Linked DNA regions of Acetoanaerobium sticklandii. The protein of the gene in region 2 interacts with the protein of the main gene of each other region in a pairwise test. Links are inferred from orthologs where the notes say so. Each region holds a gene or a part of one and is shown on either strand. Other genes may lie near its edges. The genes, in order: mreB and ftsZ.

The links.
Region 1: the proteins of ftsZ (region 2) and mreB interact in binary tests that used the Escherichia coli proteins (3 or more experiments, as listed by UniProt). The link is inferred for Acetoanaerobium sticklandii from one-to-one orthologs.

The regions. Positions count from the first base shown.
Region 1 is NC_014614.1:2,480,600-2,493,804, forward strand. What follows is about bases 5,907-8,791. They hold mreB (rod shape-determining protein), read right to left. Parts: upstream 7,917-8,791; coding sequence 6,897-7,916; downstream 5,907-6,896. Other genes in these bases: CLOST_RS11855 (flagellar hook-basal body protein), read right to left, coding at 5,907-6,752; murA (UDP-N-acetylglucosamine 1-carboxyvinyltransferase), read right to left, coding at 7,980-8,791. Outside these bases: metK (methionine adenosyltransferase), read right to left, coding at 1-209; CLOST_RS11830 (phosphodiester glycosidase family protein), read right to left, coding at 569-2,563; CLOST_RS11835 (COG2426 family protein), read left to right, coding at 2,799-3,263; CLOST_RS11840 (AEC family transporter), read right to left, coding at 3,260-4,189; CLOST_RS11845 (rod-binding protein), read right to left, coding at 4,429-4,731; flagellar basal-body rod protein FlgG, read right to left, coding at 4,742-5,542; more of CLOST_RS11855, read right to left, coding at 5,634-5,906; more of murA, read right to left, coding at 8,792-9,233; CLOST_RS11870 (hypothetical protein), read right to left, coding at 9,595-10,293; CLOST_RS11875 (YcdB/YcdC domain-containing protein), read right to left, coding at 10,515-12,227; CLOST_RS11880 (glucosaminidase domain-containing protein), read right to left, coding at 12,320-13,024. UniProt on the Escherichia coli protein: Forms membrane-associated dynamic filaments that are essential for cell shape determination. Acts by regulating cell wall synthesis and cell elongation, and thus cell shape.
Region 2 is NC_014614.1:2,010,181-2,021,526, forward strand. What follows is about bases 3,748-6,596. They hold ftsZ (cell division protein FtsZ), read right to left. Parts: upstream 5,803-6,596; coding sequence 4,693-5,802; downstream 3,748-4,692. Other genes in these bases: CLOST_RS09540 (response regulator transcription factor), read right to left, coding at 3,748-4,043; nrdR (transcriptional regulator NrdR), read right to left, coding at 4,144-4,608; CLOST_RS09555 (small basic family protein), read right to left, coding at 5,900-6,271; CLOST_RS09560 (DUF881 domain-containing protein), read right to left, coding at 6,271-6,596. Outside these bases: ribosome biogenesis GTPase Der, read right to left, coding at 1-506; CLOST_RS09530 (DUF512 domain-containing protein), read right to left, coding at 634-1,971; CLOST_RS09535 (sensor histidine kinase), read right to left, coding at 2,065-3,354; more of CLOST_RS09540, read right to left, coding at 3,351-3,747; more of CLOST_RS09560, read right to left, coding at 6,597-6,990; CLOST_RS09565 (DUF881 domain-containing protein), read right to left, coding at 7,001-7,708; CLOST_RS09570 (cell division protein FtsQ/DivIB), read right to left, coding at 7,716-8,447; murG (undecaprenyldiphospho-muramoylpentapeptide beta-N-acetylglucosaminyltransferase), read right to left, coding at 8,449-9,543; putative lipid II flippase FtsW, read right to left, coding at 9,598-10,704; murD (UDP-N-acetylmuramoyl-L-alanine--D-glutamate ligase), read right to left, coding at 10,790-11,346. UniProt on the Escherichia coli protein: Essential cell division protein that forms a contractile ring structure (Z ring) at the future cell division site. The regulation of the ring assembly controls the timing and the location of cell division.

The DNA.
Region 1 (13,205 bases), 470 kb from region 2 along the record:
TGTCTTACTACTTTTTGGATATCTACGTATGCGTTAGTAGTTATTTCTCCAATTACCATAACAAGACCTGTAGTAACTGCTGTCTCACACGCCACACGTGAATTAGGGTCTTGAACTAAAAGGGCGTCTAGTATTGAATCTGAAATCTGGTCACACATTTTATCTGGATGGCCCTCAGTAACAGATTCTGATGTAAATAATCTTCTCATTTAATAAATCCTCCTCATCTCTAGCATTAAATGCTGTAAACCGTATCACTTGTATATGCCAAGGTGGCACATCGTACATAATGTAGACTTTTTTGCATTAAAAAGCCTCTTCATACACATACGCAGAAGAGGCATAACTACTAAAGTTACCTCATCTGCCAAGAATATATCTCGCAGGAATTGGCACCATCTCACATTGCTGTGCTGGTTGCCGGGTTTCACAGGGCCAGTCCCTCCACCTCTCTTGATAAGGTTCAAGAATTTATTCATTTATTGTGCAACGGATTTTATTTTATATTAGCCAAAACCATATGTCAATATGTTTTTGAAAAATATTTTTTACTATTTTTGTATCAGTTTTATGGAGTAAGCACAGGCTTGAATCCATATACCAATTTTCCATCTGCTTCAGCAAACTGAAGGTATTTTATATCTTGATATATATTGGTTTTTGGCATAGATGCATAGTCTACCACACTGATATAGCTTACATTTCCATCTACTCTAGAGGAAAAACTCTTACCTGAATATACGACATATACATTCTTAGTCTTTGCTTCTTTTTGGATGATTTTGTCAAATGCATTTTGGTCTATACTGTCTGCGGACTTGTCACTGCCTTGAAGCACTATGACTACATTCCCAGCACTTTTTGACATTAGTCCTTTTAAATAGTCCCATTGACCTTTTACTTTGTATACTCCGCCATTTCTGTTGTCCACGCTTATAAATGTTGTATTTCCAACGGTTTTATATTTATATGCCCCATTAAAGGCTTCCTTTGGCGCTGACACCGCTCCTAAAAATGCGTTATCCCCAGCACCTAGAGTCATTACAGCTTGGTTTGAGCTGGCTGAGCTTGCGAGCTTTGCCTTAAATGCTTGATCAATTATGCTTTCTCCACCTGACATGTTTCCAAATACTGCTGCTGTTCCTGAATCCGGAAGAGTTTGAACCATTTTAGTATCAGGTGCATTTTTCTTAAGTACTTCTACTGGAATTTTTCCAGTAACTCCTCCATATGAAGCTACTATATTTCCACTTCCTGATGAAGTCGGCGTGAAATATCTGCCATCAAAGCTCCCTGATATTCCTTCTCCAGAAACCTGAAAACTAGGAGTAGTTATGTCTATAGGATTTTTAGAAGCATCAAAGGCTCTTATAGCAAGCTCTACCTTGTCTCCTTGGAAAATAGTTTCATTTAGCACAGAAATTTCAATCTGAGAGATACTACCTTTTGGAGCTGTATTTTTGATAGTAAGCCCATTTACGAGTGACCTTTCTGCAGATGCCATAGTATTTTGAATTTTGCCGTCTGCCATCAGCTGAGTAGAGCCTCCTCCGTCAAGCATCATGGCATCCTTTGCTCCTAGCGCTTTCATATACGCTTGCATGTCTTTTTCATCCATTCCTATAAACGGAGATTTTCTTCCGTCTACAGTGACTATGAGCATTTTTTTGTCCGCTGTGATTCCTAGAGCTGTTCTTTGACTTTTTCCGCTCACACTCTGGGTTATGGATGTCTCTACTCCATTTTTAAGAAGCATAGTACCTCCACCTATTGCAGTTTTTATATTGTTGTAATTTAAGTTTATATCTGTTTTTAGCTTGACCTTTTCTTCTGGAGTAAAAGCTCCTTGAAGTACAAAGCTATTTGCTCCAGCTGCTAGTATCACGTAACCATTTTCAGGAATTGCCACACTAGGCTGTCCACATCTTACTTCTCTTACGATGTCGTTTTCTACTACTATCTCTGTAAGGTCAAAATAAGTTTTATTAGCGCCTGGGCTGTTAGGAGTGTATTCTTTAGTGTATATTACTATGTTTCCATAGTCTTTACTCGGTTTATTTATTGCTGATATATCTACATTTATACCTCTTGAGCTATTTTCTACTTGAATATTTGAATAAAGGTAAGCAAGAAGTGCGTTGCCTGTAGAGTCAACTAGCAATGAAGCGTATTTATTAAGCTCATAATGAGGACTTGAAAGCTGCTTTCCATCTTTTACTATAGGCCCTATGGAAAATGCTGGGGTAGACATTGAGAAAAAATCACCATTCACTGCCGCAACTACGCCTTGCTCCTGATTTACCATATTGCTAAGTGTTGTTCTGTTTATAAAACCACTTTTATTAAATAAAACATCTAGCTTTACAGATGGATTGTTTAAATCTACTTCAAGTATATTTACGTTTTGGACTCCCCACTCGTAAAAGCTAGATACCTTTTTTAGATTTACCCCTTGACTTAAGGGAATCTGATACCTTGATTCATCTATTACATTTGCAAAGGATACTGCTGGAGCTAATCCAATTAGCATCGCTAGCATAAGAGCCGCAAATTGTTTTTTCATGCCTTACATCTCCTTCTTACATACAAAAGACATACTTTGATGTCAAAAAATCTGTTAATGGTTTTAGTTATACCTTCTCGCACTATATCTTAAGTCAAAAGCAAAAAAGATACAATTACATAGTGATTACAGTTCTGTTTCAGTTAGCCTTCCTATGATATAATACAGATGTTGTTATATAGTGATATTAAAAACTTGCTCTAAACCTACTAGAGTATATCGGAGGATAATATATATGAATGATTTTTTTGTAAACCTCAGTCACGAGGTCTACGTTTTTTTGCTCGCAGCAGTACCTCTAATCGAGCTCAGGGGAGCTATTCCACTAGGAATAGGGCTTGGAATGAGTCCTTGGGAAGCTTACTGGATTTCTGTTGCAGGCTCTACACTTCCTGCTCCTTTTCTCATTCTGTTTTTCAGAAAAATTTTAGAATTTATGGAAGAGAAGAACATTTTTAAATGGTTTACTGATTTTTTGAATAACCATATCTACAAAAAATCAAAAAAACTAAAGGCAGCGAATATACTCGGAATTTATGTATTCGTCGCTATTCCACTGCCTTCTACTGGAGCCTACACAGGCTCAGCACTTGCTTCCATTTTAAATATTCGTATGAAGTATGCTCTTCCTGCCATATTTTTTGGAAACATGACAGCAGGCTTTATCATGATGATGCTCTCACACGCTATAATGCTCTAGCCTAAAAACAGAGCTATGAGAGGTATAGTAACTAGAGACATTAAGGTTGTTAAAAATATAAGCTGAGATGCTAGAAGCTCGTCGCTTTCATAGCGAGTAGCAAATATTGCTACATTTGCAGCTACTGGCATAGCAGTTATTATTATAGGAATCTTTAAAAAATAACCATCTAGCTTTAATATCGTAAAAAGAACAATCATTATCGCTGGAATTACTGCAACTTTTATAACTGCTGTGAGTAGCAGTTTTTTGTTTGCAAAAATTGCATCTACTCTAGTTCTAGCTAGTGTGCTTCCAACTGCCAGCATGGCAAGAGGAGTGGTTGCTGAGGCTAAATATAGTAGCGTACTATCTAGTATCGGTGGAAGTTTAATTGAAAGTATAAACAAAGTAAACCCTATAGCTACTGCTATTGTCCCTGGATTAAGCAAGGCTGCAAGACCTTTTTTCTTAGATGCTGAGCTATCAGAGGATCTGCTGAGCATATGAACTCCAACTGTCCACATCAAAAGGTCAAACGGCATATTAAATAATGAAGTATAGAATATTCCTTGAGTTCCGTAAAGTCCCTGAGTTATAGGGTATCCCATAAAGCCTACGTTTGGAAATATCATAGCTGTCTGAAATACGTCCTTTTCCTTACCCTTTGCTCTAAGTAGCTTGGCAAATAGATATGAAAGCGAAATCGTACCTGCATAAACAGCTATAGCCATTCCTATCATCTTTAAGCTCTGACCTAGTAGCTCTATAGAAAAATCAAACTGCATAGCTCTTATTATAAGAGCTGGAAGCGTAATATATAAAACTAGAGTACTAATTTCTTTAGCTCCATGCTTTGTTATCATCTGCTGTTTTCCTGCTATATATCCAACTAATATCAGCAGAAACAGCACTAATACTTGAGAAAAAATCGTCCAAAAGTCCATTTTTATCACCGTCACTTTTTATAAATTAGGAACAAAATCACAATTATCTTTACTACCATGAAAATAAGCCTGTTTTTAATTTCAAAACTTGTATACATAAAACAAAACCATTTAGATTATTATCTCATAAAAAAGACAAATCTAAATGGTTTTTTTAGTTGTTATAATTTTCTTTATATTTCTTTTTTTATTTTTCTTAATAATTCTTCTTATTTCTTAATAATTCTTAATAATCCTTCTTATTTCTTGTAGGCCTTAGTGTATTGCTCATATATCATCTTGGCTATACCCATAGATTGATTCTTTGACACATCTTCCGCATATCTCTCTAGCATAAAATCCGTCATGATATCCTTGCCTGGAGCTTTTTCTTCGTCTTCATTTTCAGGAATAGTAGCTTTCATCTGCTTGAGCATGATTTTTAGAAATTCCGCTTCCATCTCTCCAGCAACTTTTTTAAGCTTTTCCTTTTCCATCTCGCTCATCTGTTCATCCTTGTAACTTACTGGGATGTTAGTAGGTATAAAAGGCTTAATGTCCATAGTCTACCTCCTATCTTTTAAGTGAGTTTACTGTCTGCATCATATCGTCTGCTGTCTGAATGGATTTTGAGTTTATTTCGTAGGCTCTTTGAGCCATAATCATTCTCACCATCTCGTCAACTAGCTGAACGTTAGATGTTTCTAAAAATCCTTGGTATAGTTTAGTGTCTTTACTTTCATCTTCTTCTATTACTGGCTCGCCTGAGTTTGCAGTCAGAGAGAAGAAGTTATTTCCCATAGCCTGAAGTCCCTCTGGATTAATAAACTGAACTATTTGAATCTCTCCTAGCTCTACTATCTCGCCTGCTTCATCCTGAGCCGTAACCATCCCTCCCTCAGATATAGAGAAGTTTCTCATAGTAGATTCCACTTCTATTACATCATCGTCTGTAGATAGTACGGTATAGCCCTGAGAAGTAACTAGAGTCATAACATCTCCATCCACAGAAAACTTGAAGTTTCCATCTCTAGTAAACAGCTGCTCTGGATTGCCAGTTGGGTTCTCAACTACAAAAAATCCTGGGCCTTCTAAAGCAACATCTGTAGGATTTTCAGTTTTTTCTAGATTTCCATTTGTGAACAATCTAGAAGTAGCAACAGGTCTTACCCCGTGACCTATTTGAAGATTTACAGGTTCTCCTAGCTCAGGGTCGTTTGATACGCTTTTCATCGATGTATAAAGTAAATCCTTAAATTCTGTTTTTTGTTTTTTGAATCCTGTCGTATTTACGTTTGCAAGGTTGTTTGATATTGTATCCATATTTAGCTGTTGTGCTCTCATTCCACTAGCCGCAGTCCAAAGTGCTCTCATATGTATCTTCCTCTCTATTTTTAAATATATATACTTATTTTAGTTATATAAATATTTTTTCTCCTATATCTTCATTAATCCTCAATATATATTATATTTTGCCTATTTCATTTGCAGCTTTTGACATTATGTCATCATATGATCTTATAACTTTTTGACCGCTTTCGTAGCCTCTAAGCAAATTTATCATTTCAGCCATTTCTGATATTATATCTACGTTTGAGCCTTCTAAATATCCTTGGAGCACCTGTCCATCAAACTCAGCTTCATCCGCTTCGATGCCATCTGCCATTGTAAGGTAGCTTTCTCCCTGCTTTATCATGCTCTCCGTGTTTGCTATGTTTACTACTCCAAGTGTATCAATTTCCTCTGGCTCGCCATCTACGGTTGCCACTATGTTTCCAAATTTATCTATGTCTATTTTTGAAGCTCCCTCAGGAACTGAAATTTCATTGTCGCTGGCAGAAAGCACTACATTTCCACTATAATCCACTAAAATTCCTTCTGGATTAATAGAAAAACCACCATTTCTGCTATATTTTATTTGATTATCCTGCATATCTAATATTTTGAAAAATCCTTTACCCTCTATTGCTACGTGAAGAGGATTTTCTGTAGGGTCTAAATTACCTTGATTAAAGTTAATCATAGACCTGTCAGCTAGTGCTCCACCATTCATCGTTCCTATGACCTGAGCATTTACAGCTGTTATAACTCTAGCTACGTCTTGTCCGCCTGCTTGCAGTATGCCGTTTGGAAGTAGGGTAATCGCACCGTCTGGCGCTGAAATCGGATTGCCATTTACATCTAAAAGGTAGGCTCCAAACTTCGCATGAGTATTGCTGTCTGAATCTCTCAAAGCTGTTCTAAGGTATCCTTCCTCATCTCTAGTTATTTTAGCAGATTTATGATATCCTATGCCATGTCTATCTTCCATTCTAAAATATCCCGAGGTTATTTCTATGGACACAATCGAGTCATTTGTTTGAAAATCTGCTGGTGGATCTACGTTTACAAGTTGCCTAGTAGGTCTCAGATTATTTTCTACTCCATTTAGCTTTACCATGAGCTGTTCTGGAAAAGACTCTGTAACTAGAACATCTTTTTTAAATGCAGTAGTTTGAGAGTTTGCGATGTTGCTCGTGATTACATCTATTCTTTTTGAGTCCGTTCTCATGCCATTTGTAGCTGTATAAATACCTCTAAACATAATTCCCTCCAAGTTTACAAAAAGTCTATTAGCTAGGCTAATAGACTCCTTATGTACATCATCTAATTTAATTCAGATTAATGCATTACAGGATATAGCCCTGTAACCTTTATCGACATTTCTATAGAATTTACCTATAGTTCTTTAGTACCTTTTTTTAGTTGAGCGCTGTAATACCTTTATAGAATTAAGTGCTTCTCCCGTTCCTTTTGCAACACAAGAAATAGCATCGTCTGCTATATATACACTTATACCCGTTCTTTTAGCAATAAGCTTATCTAGTCCCCAAAGAAGAGACCCTCCACCAGTCATAAGGATTCCTTTGTCACTGATATCTGCTGATAGCTCCGGTGGTGTTTTTTCAAGCACATAGTGAACTGCATCAGCTATTTGTGCTACACTTTCTCTAAGCGCTTCTAATGTTTCTTCTGAAGATACCTTGATTGTTTCTGGAAGTCCTGAAACTAGGTTTCTTCCTCTTACATCCATAGTTACTTCCGTATCTCTTGGGAAAGCTGAACCGATGTTGATTTTGATTTCTTCAGCTGTACGCTCTCCGATTAATATGCTGTGTTTCTTTCTCATGTACTTCACTATCGCCTCATCGAACTTATCTCCAGCGATTTTTATTGAGGTGCTTACAACTATACCTCCAAGAGATATAACTGCAACATCAGAGGTTCCTCCCCCGATATCTACTACCATACTTCCGTTTGGCTGAGAAATCTCTATTCCAGCTCCTATAGCTGCTGCTATCGGCTCTTCAATTAAGAATACGTCTCTAGCTCCTGCTTCCATAGTAGCATCTATTACTGCTCTTTTTTCAACTTCCGTTACTCCTGATGGTACACAAACTATAATCTGAGGCTTGAAGAATCTAAATAGACCTACTCCTCCAGTAACTTTCTCTATGAAATGCTTTAGCATTTTTTCTGTAACATCGTAATCAGAAATAACTCCGTCTTTTAATGGACGAATTGCAACTATATTTCCAGGTGTACGACCTAGCATCCTTTGAGCTTCTTCACCGACAGCAAGCACCTTATTAGTGCTAGTGTCTATAGCTACAACTGATGGCTCCTGAAGTACTATCCCCTTGCCTTTTACATATACTAGTACTGACGCGGTACCTAAATCTATTCCAATATCTGGCGAAAATCCCATTTCTATATTCTCCTTTTCATCAATAAATTATTCTCTAATCATTTTAACATTATTTGGAAAGAATTAGTCCTCTATTTTTTCAATATTTGCCCCTAATGAGGAAAGCTTCTTCACTATATCTACATATCCTCTTTCGACATGATAAATTTCAGTAACTCTAGTTTGTCCTTCTGCTACCATTCCACTAAGAATAAGCGCTGCTCCAGCTCTTAAATCTGTAGCTACAACATTTGAGCCTTCAAGATTTTTTACGCCTTGAATTACTGCTGATTTTCCCTCTATTTTTATATCTGCTCCCATTCTGTTTAGCTCAGGAACATTCATAAATCTGTTTTCAAATACAGTTTCTATAACCATAGAATTGCCCTCAGCAATGCTAAGCAGTGCCATAAATGGAGACTGCAAATCTGTAGGAAAACCTGGATGAGGCATAGTTTTGATATCTGTAGGCATTATGTTTTTCGGCCCAATAACTCTTATAGTAGATTCACCTTCTTCTACCACGCAACCCATTTCTATGAGTTTTGCCATTACCGGTCTAAGGTGATCTGGAATAACATTTTCCAGCACAATATCACCCTTGGTAATAGCTGCAGCTACCATGTAGGTTCCTGCTTCTATACGGTCAGGAATTACTATATGCTCAGCGCCGTGAAGGGCTTTTACTCCAGTTATTTTTATGGTTTTTGTTCCAGCTCCTTTAACCTTACCACCCATTTCATTGATAAAGTTAGAAAGATCTACTATTTCTGGCTCTTCTGCAGCATTTTCAATAACAGTAACGCCATCTGCAAGAGCTGCCGCCATCATTATATTTTCTGTAGCTCCAACAGAAGGGAAATCCAGATAAATCTTATGACCCTCTAGCCCTTTAGTGTGTGCTTCTACATAGCCATGCTCCATATCTACAAGTGCATTCATAGCTTTAAACCCTTTTAGATGCAAATCAATAGGTCTTGTACCTATAGCACATCCTCCAGGCATTGAAATTTTTGATCTGTTAAATCTCGCAAGCAGTGGCCCCATAATCAAAAATGAAGCTCTCATTTTGCTAACTAGCTCATATGGAGCATCATAGCTATTTATGTTAGTAGCATCAACTACCAAAGTTTCATCTTTAAACTCAACCTTTGCACCTAAGTGGCGAAGTAAATCACTCATTACATGTACATCTCTTAAGTTTGGTACTCCCTTAATTGTAGATACACCGTCTGCAAGAAGTGTAGCTGCTATTACTGGAAGAACTGCGTTCTTTGCTCCACTGATTTTTACATTACCCTTTAATGGTCCGCTTTTTCTCACTAGAATATGAGCCAAATTGTTCATTCCTTTCGATTTTCCAAATATAAATCGCTTTTTTCATCCATTTTTAACCTGCCGGACTCTAATTGTCCCACATCATCTATTATTATAAAGTTGTATGCTATATTTTAAATTTTATTTTTTATCAAAGTCCAAATCTATTTATACCCTTTTTATCTGAACATGTCAATTTATATTTTACTATATAAATCATCTAGATAAAAGTATATATATTCTACTTAGAAAATTTATTGATTTCAAAGCAAATTTTTAGGGTTCTAAAAGTAAACCTTTACTTTCAAAACCCTTTATTCACAATTAAACTCTTGCTAATTCGCTCAATAAAAGCTTTTTAATGAGTCTTTTGACTTTTTATTTAATTCTCAACCAGAGCCTTTTTAACTTGTATTGTGTAAAAGAATTTATTTGTATCATCTACATGAAATATATATTCTTTTCCATTTTCTTCAAATATTACAGATTTTAAAACTATACTTCCGTTATGGTCAATTATATTCTTACTCATCAAATAAGCTGTAGCATCTTCATAGCTGATTTCATTTACTATAGAGGTAAGTAAAACTGCATTTTCTTTAAACCCTAGTGGGAAATGTCCGTTGTCTTCTTGATAAACTCCAATTACACCAACTTTTTCTATTTGATTGTCTTTTCCCTGGAATATCCCTATAAGTGAATTGGTTTTCTTAGTACTGTTTTGTTTAAATGAAATTTCCAAGCCAGATTTCAAAACATCTTCTATGCCTTTGTCGTATTTATAAATTTGGTTTTGCTGCAATAATTTTTCTTCATAAGCCGTTTTGAAAGCTTTTTCTGAGGAGTATAGCATATATTTTTCGACTTTTGCTCCTGCAAAAGAGCCTGCGTTTAACACGTCGCTTTTTGAAAGTACTAACATAGTCATAAAAACAAGCATGATTGAAAAAAGTGTCATAATATGTATTACGCTTAGTTTTCTTCTAGTTTTCTTAGGTCCTTGAATCATAGCTTCCTTAATGTTTTCTCTTCTTTGAATTCTAGCTGCCTGTTTTCTTTCACTGCGACTTGCCTTTCTCATTCTACACTCCCTTTGCAATATTAAGCATATCCTTAAATATTACGTATCTATATTGATAATACTCAGTTAGTATTTATAATACTCTACATTATCAATTTTAATCGATTTGTAATAATCTAATTTTAATTCTTTTTTGAAAAAAAAGCTATAATTTGGTAAAAATAATTGAACTTTTTTCCAAATTATAGCTTTAGCCTTAGGCATATTATTTAATTATAGTTCTATGGAGCTACAGCAGGTTCTGCATACATCACTGGATAGTCTATATACTTTCCAGTTTTTGCATCTATATAGCTTCCACTATAATGTCCATCCTTTGATACAAGTGAATATATTAGTTTTATTACAGGTTCACCTGTTTTTTGAGTTTGATTATAATCTAGGGTATATCTAAGCTGCATAGATTTGTCACTTAAGAATTTTTCCATTGCTTGCTCAGGCTTGATTAGTCCTTCAAGAGAATCGAAAGTTTTTTTGTCATCCCAGTATATTCCCATAGATTCTACTGTTTTAGTAACCCCATTGATTCTAATATCTATAAACTGCTCTTGAAACTCTGCTGATTCAACTTTTCTTGGGAATGTAAAGTAATATTCAGCTGGAGTGTAAGGATTTGATTCATAAACATAATTTACCTGCTCAAAATCCACTTGTTTTAATTGCTCTGGTGCTATTTTAGCAAGCTCCTTAATAGCCATTTCATAAGCTTGCTTATAGTTTATTACAGGTTTTTGGTTTGTTGGCATATCATAAGGCATACCTTCAATATACATAGGCATTCTTCCCATGAAAAGTACTTTGTTGTCTGAGATATTTATGCTTACATAGTATTCTAGCTTGGCCTTTGTATCTTTATAGGTCACGTATACGTTATTTGGGTCATATTCGCTATACTCTACTTTAGGAGTTAGTTCTACGCCGTAGACTTCCTTAAGAAGCATATTCGCCGCCTCTACCGCCTGACCTTTGTTTTCTGCTTTAAATTCAATAGGTTTTATATCTTTAGTAAGATTAGAAACCTCATCAGGAGTCATGTTAAATTTTTCTATAGTAACTGGTCCACCGAAATAATATATATTCTTTGTATGAGCATCTACTGCATCTCCAAAAGCAGTATCTATTATATAAACAGGAATAGCTCTTTTTTCATCACTAGGTGAAGTTACATATTTTAGCTCAGATGTAAACTTTTCCTTAGCAATCTTTAAGGCTTCCTCTGCAGTCAGCTTAGGAGTAGCATCTGGAAATTTTAAGCTCTTAGTATAATTCTGATAAAAAGACACCACTTTTCCTGTTGATAAATCAACACTCACTGATATGAAATCTCCATCGTACTCTATGCCTTCATGAACTCTTTGATAGTAGTAATCTCCCATTACATATTCCTGATTGTATGGTGATTCTTCAAATACTTTATATGTGAACTGTGATAAATCTAAGTCGGTCTTGTCTTTTAAGAATTCCTTTGCTATTTCATGACCTTTTTCTTTAGTCATCTTTCTCTTAGCTTCATAATCTATATTCATATTTGATACAGATATTATTTCTTTATTGTCTTCATAATAAGCTACGTAAGCTCCTCCGCCTCCATTTTCACTTTTCGGCATGAAGCTTACAGAGATATTTTCTCTGAAGTTCTTGTCCTTTGGAAACTGTTCATCGTTATAATCTGAAGAATAAAATACATCCAATATATAATCCTCAGATTTTAACTCAGTCCCAAAATAATCTTTCATTATGGCTTTAGCATAATCTATAGCCTCTAAATCTCTTTTTGTAAGCTCTCTTTGTTCTATAACTGCTGGAACTGTGAGCTTTGAATCAAGCACTCCATTATCCATACCTACCATATTTGAATCCGCAAATGAAATTGCTGGTGAAGTAAGCATCGCGGTCATCATACTAAGTGCAATCAGTTTTTTATATTTCTTCATAAAAAACACCTCCTATTTTGATTTCTACCATAATTATAATTCCCGAATCACCCTCAGGCATTACAAATTACTTACAAATAGGAGGCATTTTGTTACATTCCAATTAATTTTTTTATTCTGTTTTCTATGCCATTTGCCCAGTTAGGGTCTGTAGCATATTTTTTCCCTATAGCACTGATGCTATATCCATTAAAATATTTTCCATCTGGCTGAAGATAATTTTCCGATAGGTATTTTGCCACAGTATCTATGCTCTCATCAAAGCTCTTAAAGCCTTTTGCACTACTGTATGGAGAATTGTCATAGGCCTGAAAACCAAAAAGATTATTTTTATCTTTTGCTATTCTGCTAGTTCCATAATTTGATTCGTGAATAGCAAGCCCAAGCAGAAAGAGTGCATTTACTCCATGTTCCTCTTCTGCCTTTTTAAACGCTGAGCCTAAGCCTTCAAGAGCTGTTCCTTGAAGCTTTGAATCTATGTAGGAAGCACTTACCTTGCTTTTTTCTCTTACATTTGAAGATGCTATTAATCCATTTTCTGCTAGTTTGTTTGCATAGGGGTTGTTAATAGGAGCAGCATAATTGGAAATCTCTCCTAGGCTTCTACTTTGCTGAAACAGCAAGTCTATCATGAAATCATTTGCACCTAAATCACCCGACGAAGAAGGAACCTCCACAGTGGGAATATTTAATTTTGTTTCCAAAATTGCTTTAAATCGCTCTTTTGTTTCATAATAGCTCTGGCTAGGCCCTGAAAAACCATTTATATTAATAGAATTTTTTATTTTTATATCCATAGATATTATCTCCCTGTACTTTTTCATATATGTACTCAATATATATTATATCGTTTAAATCTCAATTTTCTATAGTTCTTTAACTCCATTTTCTTGAAATGAATATCACTTTCAGTATATAATGGCTAAGGGTATAAAATACTATTAAAAGGCAGGTGAGTACTTGTGGACCATAGTCCGT
Region 2 (11,346 bases):
GTATCCATATCCTGTGGAAAGTTTTTAACGACTTCATCTAGTAAATCTCCCGTTCCAAGGCCTATGCTTGAAGACACTGGTATTGGTTCTCCAAAACCTAGCTCATAAAAATCATAAAAATCATCTGGTAGATTTTTATTGTCTACTTTGTTTACTACTAAAAGCACTGGCTTCTTAGTTTTTAGCAGCATAAGTGCAACATCCCTATCTGATGGAGTAAGCCCAGCTTTTCCATCTACTACAAATAGAATTACCTGAGCCATATCCATAGCCAGCTCTGCTTGCTGTCTCATTTTTTTAGGAATCAGCTCCTCAGAATCCGGCTCTATTCCTCCAGTATCTATAATTGTAAAGTGCTTACTCACCCATTCTGCCTGAGCATATATTCTATCTCTCGTAACTCCTGGGGTATCCTCAACTATTGCGATTCTTTCTCCAGCAATCCTATTAAATAATGTCGATTTTCCGACATTTGGTCTTCCAACTATTGCTACTATTGGATTCATAAATCATACTCCTTTATAATTCTTATTTTTATACATTCAAACACCAAACCCTCATCTAAAAAGACAATCTTGGTAATAGCTATTAAAAGCTTTTCTTTTTGGCATTAAACTGCCCTTATATATTTTCCTAATTCTTTTGTACTCTTCCTACAAGCTTATCTATAAAGTCTCTTCCTTCAACCTCTGATATGACAATTTCAATTTTAAGCCTTTGCTTGAGTTCATCTAAAGTAATATTATCCAGAAAAATGTCTTCATCAGCTTTCATCATACTTCTTGGTATAATTAGTTCTTCCCCAAGGTCCTTGTCCTTTAACTGTTTTTCAATATCACTAGCTGTTATTAATCCAGCTACTGTTATGGTTTCGCCAAAAAACTCGTTGCTAATCATATGCACATCAATTTTTAGCCCTTCAAATTCTTTCATGATGAGCTTAGCCATACTATTTATAAACTCAAAAGCGCTTTTTCCTGTCGCTATAGAAATATGCCTATTTATAGGATATTTAGGTGTTTTTTCAAGTTCTTCATAAATTTCATGTTCTAATTTCGATATAAGCCCAACTCCATTTTCTAATTGCACATAGCCTTCATAAGCTTCTTTTGTTGGAAGATTTCTATTTGCCATCACATAAAATTCATCAGATAGAAAAGCAAACCTAGTTCCTAATTTAGCCAATAGCTCATTTTGAATTTTATCAATCTGATTTATAACTTCGTTTGCTGATTCTTTGTCAAAAATTTCAACCTTGCATAAATTTTCTCTGTACTTTGTTATTCCTATTGGAACTATAGCAACACTGTTAAGCTGAGGATATAGGCTAGCTAAATCATTTATGGTTTTATCTAGCTCCTCTTTGTCATTTACATCTGGCACAAGTACAATTTGAGCATTCATGGTTATATCTGCAGACTTAAGTCGTTTCATTTTATCTAGTACATCTCCTGCAAATCTATTGCCAAGCATCTTTGCTCTAAGTGTTGGATTTGTTGTGTGTACCGACACATTTACAGGGCTTATTCTATATTTTATCATTTTATCAATTTCTTTATCGCCCATATTTGTCATGGTTATAAAATTTCCCTGCAAAAACGAAAGCCTAGAATCATCATCTTTAAAGTATAGTGTTTCTCTCATACCCTCTGGGAGCTGATCTATAAAGCAAAAAATACATTTATTTCTACAGGTTTTAACTGAATCTATAATTGGATTTTCAAATTCCAAGCCCAAGGCTTCATCTATATCCTTATCTATTTCATATATAATATGTTCTCCAGATTGCTTTTCTATTTCAAGCTCAATATATTCATCAGCTTCAAGAAACTGATATTCTATTATATCTTCAATTTTTTGTGCATTTATTGCAACTAGGATATCTCCTACTTCTATTTCTAGTTCCTCTGCAATAGAATCTGGCTCTATTTTAGTTATTTTGTTTTCAAACTTCATTTTTTTTAGTTCCACATTCATCCACTCCAATATTCAACTACATACTAATATACCACACTAGCGCCCTTTTGGCATTAATGCAAAAAAAGACTCCAATAAACTCAATCGTTATTTGGAGTCATCTTTATCGTTTTTTGGAAATTCAATAATAAATTTACTTCCCTTATTAAGCTCACTATGAACTTTTATATTACCATTTAAGTTTAACACTATATGCTTTACAATTGCAAGCCCTAAACCCGTTCCTCCGACTTTTTTGCTTCTCGCTTTATCAACTCTATAGAATCTCTCAAAAATTCTATCAATATCTTCACTTGGTATACCTATTCCATCATCTTCAACTGAAAAAAGAACCTTTTTCGAATCCTCAAGCAGTGTCAGCCTTACAAAGCCTTCTTCTTTAGAATACTTTATAGCATTGTCTATAAGATTCAGTATCAGTTGCTTCATCAAATCTGGATTGGATTTTAAATATATCTGATTATCTATAGGGCTGAAATCTATTGTTACATTTTTGTCTTTTATTGTTTCTGAAACTAAATTGATACATTCATTTATTGTATCAGCGAAATTTACTGGTTCATTTGAATAATGGCTTTTATTACCTTCAATAAATGACAATATTAATATATCATCAATTAATCTTTGAAGCCTATTGGATTCAACCTCAATTATGTCTAAGAATTTTGTTCTCATAGCTTTATTGATTCCAGCGTTTGATTTTAAGGTTTCCACAAAGCCATTTATTGAAGTTAGTGGAGTTTTGAGCTCATGAGTAACATTTGCAACAAAATCACTTCTAATTGTTTCAAGCTTTATTCTCTCTGTTATGTCTTCGATATTTACTATAGCCCCTATTACAATCTTATCATTGTCATCAAGTCTAATTGGATCTACATTTATTTTATAATCAACCGTTCCAAGATGAAGCTGGGTATGCGCTCTTTCTCTTTTATGAAACAAATCCAAAATACATAAAAGCAATCTCTGATCCTTTACTATCATTTCGAAAGGTCTTCCTTCGTAATCAGTTTCATGGTAATCAAAGATATTTTTAGCTGCCTTATTCATAAGAAGTACATTTTGTTCTTTATCTATTGCAACTATACCATTTGATATACTTTTTAATATTGCTTTAAGCTTTGAGTTTCTATCTTTGAGTGTTTCTATATTACCATATATTTCTTTAGTCATAAGGTTAAAGCTTTTTCCAGCCTTACCTAAATCTCCAGAAAATGATGAATTTATCTGGGCCATATAATTTCCCTTAGTTACTTCATCATAAGCTTTTCCTAGCTCTTTTACATATCTTCTAAGTGAAAGAGTATACTTGCCCATTAGAATAGTCGCTGCTGCTAACAGAAAAACTAAAACATTCATAATGGCTTCCATTGTCATTTTATCTTATACCCCACTCCTCTTATAGTTTCTATATACTGAGGTTTTTTATCGTTATCCTCAATTTTTTTTCTCAAATGCCTTATGTGGACATCTACAGTTCTAGTTTCTCCAAAATATTCATATCCCCATATTTTATCCAGAAGATAATTTCTAGTTAAAACCTTTCCTCTATTTAAAGCAAGAAGTTTTAATAATTCAAACTCCTTTAGGGTTAAATCAATTTTCTCATTTCTTTTAAAAACCTCATAATTTTCCATGTCAATATAAAGCTCACTTATTTCTAAACTTGTGTCCATAATAGGTTGGCTCGGAGCTGCATATCTTCTAGTGACAGCTTTTACTCTAGCCATCAATTCCTTTATAGAAAATGGCTTAGTGATATAATCATCAGCACCTAGTTCAAGACCATAAATTTTGTCTTTTTCCATGTTCTTAGCCGTAAGCATAATTATTGGTGTATCTTTTAATTCTTCATCTTCTCTTATTTTACTGCAAACCTTAGTTCCATCCATAATAGGTAGCATCAAATCGAGTAAAATTAATCCTGGTTTTATATCCTTCGCCTTTTTTAAAGCTTCTTCTCCATCGTAGGCATATTCAACTTTGTATCCTTTAAGCTCCATATTAAACTTCAAAAGCTCAACTATATTTTCTTCATCATCTACAATTAATACTTTTTTATTCATAGTCAACCTCCATGCTATTTTCCAATCACTCTAGCACAAGTATATATGAAATTTAACCTTGTTTTGTAAAACTCATGTTAAGTTTGTAAATAAATATGAGCTATTTTCTGCTTTTTTCCTCTATTATATTTTTCAGTTCATCCAAAAAGCTGTTTACATCCTTGAACTGTCTATATACCGAAGCAAATCTAACATAGCTAACTTCATCTATATCTTTGAGCTTATCCATAACAAGATTTCCAATTTCTTCACTGGAAATTTCTCTTTGCATCATGTTTACTATTTCTTTTTCTATATCAGTAACTATATTTTCCATCTGCTTTATTGATATCGGTCTTTTTTCACAGGATCTAATTATTCCCTTTAAAATTTTTTCTCTATCAAAGAACTCTCTTGCTCCATCTTTTTTAACTATCATTACATTTACTTGCTCAATTTTCTCATAGGTAGTGAATCTTTTTTTACAATTTTCACATTCTCTTCTTCGTCTTATGGAATTACCTTCCTCAATAGGTCGTGAATCAACAACCTTTGATGTATCAAAATCACAATAAGGGCATTTCATTTCATCCACCTCAAAATTTTTAAATTAGTAAAGAAAAAAGTCTACTCAAAATGAGACAGACTTTTTCAGGTCATGTGTAAAAGTTTATTTCTTGTTGGTTCTAACTAACCATGGCGGAAGTTCAAGACTTTCTACTTCTTCCTTTGGTTCTTCCTCTTCTGCTAATATTTCCTCTTCAACCACTTCAGCCTCATCAAGCAGATTAAAAGTCTTTGATTCCAGCCCTCCTGGATGTCCATCAAATCCTGTTGCTATAACAGTGATGCTTATTTCGTCTCCTGCATCATCACTATACGCTGTTCCAACTATTATTTCAGAATCATCTCTATTTACTGCTTCAGTAATAAACTTAGAAGCTTCATTAAACTCATGTATTGTAAAGGTATCCTTAGATGCAGTAACATTTAATAACACAGCTTTTGCGCCCTTAACAGTAGTCTCAAGTAATGGACTATGAATAGCAGCTTTTGCAGCTTCAAGAGCTCTGTTTTCTCCCTTTGCTTTTCCAGTACCCATATGGGCAATTCCTCTGTCAAGCATCGTAGTTCTAACATCGGCAAAGTCTACGTTGATAAGTCCAGGTACTTTAATTATGTCTGTAATACCTTTAACGCCTTGCTTAAGTACTTCATTTGCCATTTCAAAAGCATCTTCCATTTTTGTATCTTTAGAACAGATTTCCAATATTCTGTCGTTTGGTATAACAATTAAAGTATCAACGCTCTTCTTAAGCTCATCAATTCCTTTTTCTGCTTTTTTCATTTTTTGAGGTCCTTCAAAAAAGAATGGCTTAGTAACTATTCCTACTGTAAGTATGCCTAATTCTTTTGCTATTCTAGCTACAACAGGTGCTGCTCCAGTTCCTGTTCCGCCTCCCATACCTGCAGTAATAAAAATCATATCTGTTCCATCTAGAGTATTTTTTATATCCTCTACACTCTCTTCAGCTGCTTTTTCTCCAATTTCTGGATTGGCTCCAGCACCTAACCCTCTAGTCAGCTTTTCTCCAATTTGAAGTTTTGATTCCGCTTCTGATTTGTTAAGAGCCTGAGAGTCTGTGTTAACAGCTATATATTCAACCCCTACTATTCCTGCATGAATCATTCTGTTAACAGCGTTACCCCCACCGCCGCCAACACCTACTATTCTTATTTTTTCTTTGCTGTCATTGGTACTAATATCAAATTGTAGCATGGCATGCCCTCCTAAAATTACTATTCGTCATTTTAATACTTTTATTATAATCTATAAACTAGTATTTGCGCAAAATAATATATAATATTATTTTAACTTATTCTAGTTCTTTTGTCATTGTTCTCTTTTTTGATGCATAAAGTTTGTTAAAAATAAGTCTTCTTATAGATGCGAAATTTTGGAATAACCTTCCTCCAAATACAATAATAGGAGCATAATACAAAGGTACCCCTAGCCTGTCTCCAAGGTATGCTAAAAATCCAGCTAGTATTGCATTAGTAAAAAAACCTGTAATGAACATAAGATTATCATAGGTGTTTTCCATAGATGACCTTATAGCCCCGAATACCGAATCCATCGCAGCAAGTATTGCTACTGAAACATAAAGTGAATAGTTATCAGGGTAAGTAAATGGCACATAATAACCAACTACAACACCTAGTGCTAATCCAATAATGGCCCAAATCATCACTGTGCCTCCTTTAGATATTTAAAATTAATATTCTTGCTATACTTAGGTATAGTTAAGCTTTCTTCTGTAAAAAAATCTATTCCTATGCCATAAACACTTTTTAGTAAGTAGGCATATGAATCTGGCGCGGTAATAGCTTGCTTCATCTCATCTAGAGGACCAGTAGCTGCAATAACAAAAGGTTGTCCAAAAGTTTTTCCATTTATGGTAATTGTTGGTCCACTACATCTTATCTCAGACATAAAAAGAAGCCTTTGTCCATTTACTGATATCGCCTCAGCACCTGAAAGCTTGAGATCATTTATGATATGAAGCACGTCTTGGTCGTGCACGATTATGTTATTTGGATTTTCTCCATCCTTTATTTCTCTATTACTATCCCTGATTTCTACTACAATTCCTCTGCCCTTAATATCTGTGTTTCCAGAAATGTCAGCCATCATAAACTTTTGTTCTTGAAGTACTGGAACTATAGAGCCACTATTGTCAAGCTCATCTTCATATCGTTTATATTCATCTTCTTTTTGATTAATTAAATTATTAAGATTTATAATTTCGTTTTTTTCAACTTCAATCTGCTCTTCTATTTCCTGGATTGATTTTAGAGTGACTAATCCATGTGTAGAACTTACACTTTTTATTTGAAGCACTAAAATAATCCCCAGCAGAAAAGTCATAAAAACCAACATATTTATTTTTGTTTTATTACCTGACATTTCCTCACCCTTAATTTTCTACTGGCATAGAGTATTTAAATTCAACATTTTTCGTGAACCTTGGCAATTTCAGTTCTGGTTTTTTTTCTATACTAGCATTTATGTTATAGTGTTTTCGAATTTCCCATAAAACTCCATATCTTAAGTTTAATGCCGATTCCATAGTATCTGGATTCCCTACTGCCCTTATTTCATAAGGCTCAAAAATAGGATTCCCATTGACATAAAGCTTATCTCCAACTAGTTGAAAGAAAGTAGTATTTACATACCGTTCTTCATTTATAGCAATACCTTCTGCTCCTGAAGCATTTAGCTTATTGATAACTGAAAGTAAAAGCTCATAATTATATGTAAGTAGAGCTGTTTGCTGAGAGTCTTGATCTGACGATTGAAATTTAATTACGATTCCAGGTCCAATAGCTTCCTTTTGACCTAGCATGAGCTCAAATTTATCAATTTCCTTTCTTAGCTCCTGCTCCATATAATCTTCTTGAAGTTCAGAATCCTTTAGCTCCTTGGCTTTCAATTCTAATGCCTGTAGCTCTTGTTCTAGACCTATTTTCTTGTCTCTAAGAGATTTAAGCTCCGATTGAAGCTGTCTGGACTTTTGAGACGAAGCTACCCCACCTGTCAAGTCATCTATACTCTTAAGCTGTAGGGCAATTGTAATACCAATTATAAAGCTAAAAATAAGAAAAATTAACTTTTCCTTTTTCATACTAAATCTATCCTTCCCTATACACAGGATTGCTATTATATCTCATATCAATTACTCCATAGTGGATTCCTTTAGTGTGCAAGTCGACCAAAATCTTATTTAATCTAAGCATCTTGTCATTAAGTCCAGTTCCATCACCTAGAAGCACTGTTATACCATTTGCGGTTGTCATATATATATTTTCTAGATTCTTTAAGTTTATGTCGGATATGCTTTCAAGTAATCTTGCATTTTGAGAAACTGAAATCATACTAAGTATAGCTGTAAATTGCTCTTCATTTTCTATTGGGATTTTCTTCCCTAGCTGAACTTTAACTGGTTTTATTCCACTGATTATTGGTTTTTGCATAGATGCAACATCTGTTTGAATTTTAAGGACAACTCCTTCTTCATCTATTATTGCATAGCCTCCAGTAACAGGTATAACAGCTGACTCAAATCTCTGCTTTATAGAAAAAATAAGTGTCTTTGGAAATTTTCTTTTAATTTTTATATCTTTTATATAAGGATTACTTTTTATGTTACCTTCTGCTGCCTTCAAGCTAATTTTATAAATATTATTATCCTTATCTATTTTAGAGAGCTCTAATATTTCTTTTTTTGATAGGCTAGTTTCCCCTAATACAATTGCATTCTCAAAATAAAAATAAGGTAGAAATAAATATCCAAAAACAGTCAAAATCAAGAATGCAAATATCCCTATAACTATATTTTTTTTGCTTATATTGATTCTTTCCATATCATTCACTTTTCTTCATCAAAATATTATAAATCAGCTGAGCAGGATTTTCCTTCGATAAGCTCAAGCTGTTTTCTTCCATAGCTTGTCTAAGCTTATCATCTTCCATAATACTATATAGTTTTTCCCTAAGTACCTCAGCAGAAAGCTCATCCTCTAATACGCAAAATCCAGCTCCAGCGCTTTCAATTGTTTTTGCATTGTATTCTTGATGATTTTCCGCAGTATACTTTTTAGGAATTACTATACTAGGCTTCCCAAGATAATTGACTTCAGCCAGCGTTATAGCTCCAGCACTACACACAATAACGTCTGCTGCTGCCATATAAGTACCCATATTTTCTATATATGGATATATTTTTATATTTTCTTTGTAATCGTCAATATTGAAACCTTCAGCAAAGGTATCATAATGGAACTTGCCCGTAGCATGTATCACAACTACATCCTTAGTAACAAATTGTGGAATCATATCTCTTATTGCTTTGTTAAGACTCTTAGACCCTCCGCTTCCTCCAACACTTAGTAGAATAAAGCTTTCTTGTTTTAAGTTAAGCTTTTCTCTAGCTTCAGATTTTGTCATAGAAAAATTTTCATTTCTAACTGGATTTCCAACGAACACGGGGTTGCTCTTAGAATCAAAAAACTTCTTTGCCTCTTCAAAGCCTAAAAACACATTATTGACTTTTTTCCCAAGTAGCTTATTTGTTATTCCTGGAAAAACATTTTGCTCATGTATAGCAGTTCTTATACCCATAAGCGCAGCCATCATAACAACAGGACCAGAAACATAACCTCCTGTACCTATTACAATATCTGGTTTTTCTTCTTTTAAAATTTTTCTCACCTTAGAAATAGAGCTTATAAGCTTATATGAACGCTTTATATTTTCTAAAGAGAGCTTACGCTGAAATCCCTTTACTTCAATAGGTATGAATTTGTATCCATAGCTAGGCACAATAGATTCTTCTAGACTATTTGGCGTTCCTATATAGGTCACTTCACAGTCTGGATTATTGACCTTAAAAGAATTTGCTATGGATAGAGCTGGATATATATGTCCTCCAGTTCCTCCCCCTGAAACTATTACTTTCATTAAATTTTCTCCTTTATTTCAACATCTCATAATTTATATAAAAAATTCTATTAATCATTTTGAGTATCTAGACACATTTAGTATTATGCCCATAGCACACATAAAAATCACCAGTGATGTTCCTCCATAGCTTATAAATGGCAGTGGCAATCCTGTATTTGGTATAGAAGAGGTAGCAACTCCAATATTAATAAGCACCTGAATTCCTATCTGAAGAGTTATCCCAGCAACTAGCATAGAAGAAAACATATCAGGAGCTTTCACAACAAGCTGAAGACATCTTAGAATTAGAAATGCAAATAATATAAGTACAAAAATACCTCCTATGTAGCCTAGCTCTTCTCCTATAATTGCAAAAATAAAATCATTTTGGGGTTCTGGAAGATAAAAGAACTTTTGTCTGCTTTTGCCTAGCCCTAATCCGAAAATCCCTCCTGAACCAAGAGCATAAAGAGATTGTATTACTTGATAACCATTTCCAAGAGGATCTTTAAATGGATCTAGAAATGTAGTAAATCTCTTCAATCTATAGGGTTCAAATAAAATCAGAAGTACGATTCCAAATATTCCCATTCCAGCTATTCCAACTACGTAGATATAATGCATACCAGCAATAAAAAGCATTCCAAAGGTAACAAACAAAATAGTAACACTAGTTGATAAATCCGGCTGAATTATTATTAACAGGACCGATAGCCCTACATAAATAAATGGCTGAATTATAGTGCCAAGGTTGTTTATTTGGTTTTTTCTATTGCTTATGATTGTAGCTGTCATTATAATACAAGCAAACTTAGTAACCTCTGATGTCATCAAAGTAGAAAAACCAATATCAAGCCATCTCTTAGCATAATTTAATTCTATGCCTAGTGGAGAAAATCTAGTCATAAGCAATAATAAAATATTTACGCCCATAAGGGGAAGGGCATATTTTTTATAAACTTTATAATTAATTTTTGATACGAAAAGCATGCCTGCAAAGCCTATTATCGAAAATACAATATTTTTTTTAAGGAAAAATAAAGGGTCATTATGTTTGACCCCTGATTGAACATAGCTCGCACTAAAAACCATTATGGTACCGAATAAAACTAAAATACCTGTAAGAGAAAATATCCAAGCATCAAAATTTCCTGAAGATTTTCTTATGTTTTTTTCCATAATTACCACCCATATTATTTTTAGGAAATATGATTATTTAAAAAACCAAGGATTGCTACTCAGCCACAGAAGTCTTTCCCTTTAACTATAAGCTAAGTACACAGTTTTTAAAATCTTTTCCTCTATGCTCAAAGCTTTCATACATGTCCCAGCTAGCACATGCCGGGGAAAGCAGTACAGTATCTCCTTCTTTAGCCTTTAAAAAAGCCACATCTACTGCTTGTTTCATATCCTCTACTTTAGTAATGTTTCCTAAGCCTTTTGAAATTGCAGTTTTTTCTATAACATCCTTTGTTTCTCCTAGCAAAATAAGGTGCTTGACTTTTGGAATGCATGAATCAATAAAGCTTGAGTAATCACTTTGCTTGTCCATTCCTCCAGCTATTAAAATAACAGGTGTATTCATAGCTTCTAAAGCCTTAATTGATGAATCTGGATTTGTGGCTTTTGAATCGTTTATGTAATTTACATCGTTGTAAGTTCTAACAAGCTCTAATCTATGCTCTACGCCTCTAAAATTCATTACTTCCTGTTTTATGATAGATTTATCTATCCCTGCTAGTACCGCTATCGATACAGCAGCTAGAACATTTTCCAAATTATGTTGACCAAGAAGTAAAATATCTTTCACATCCATAATAT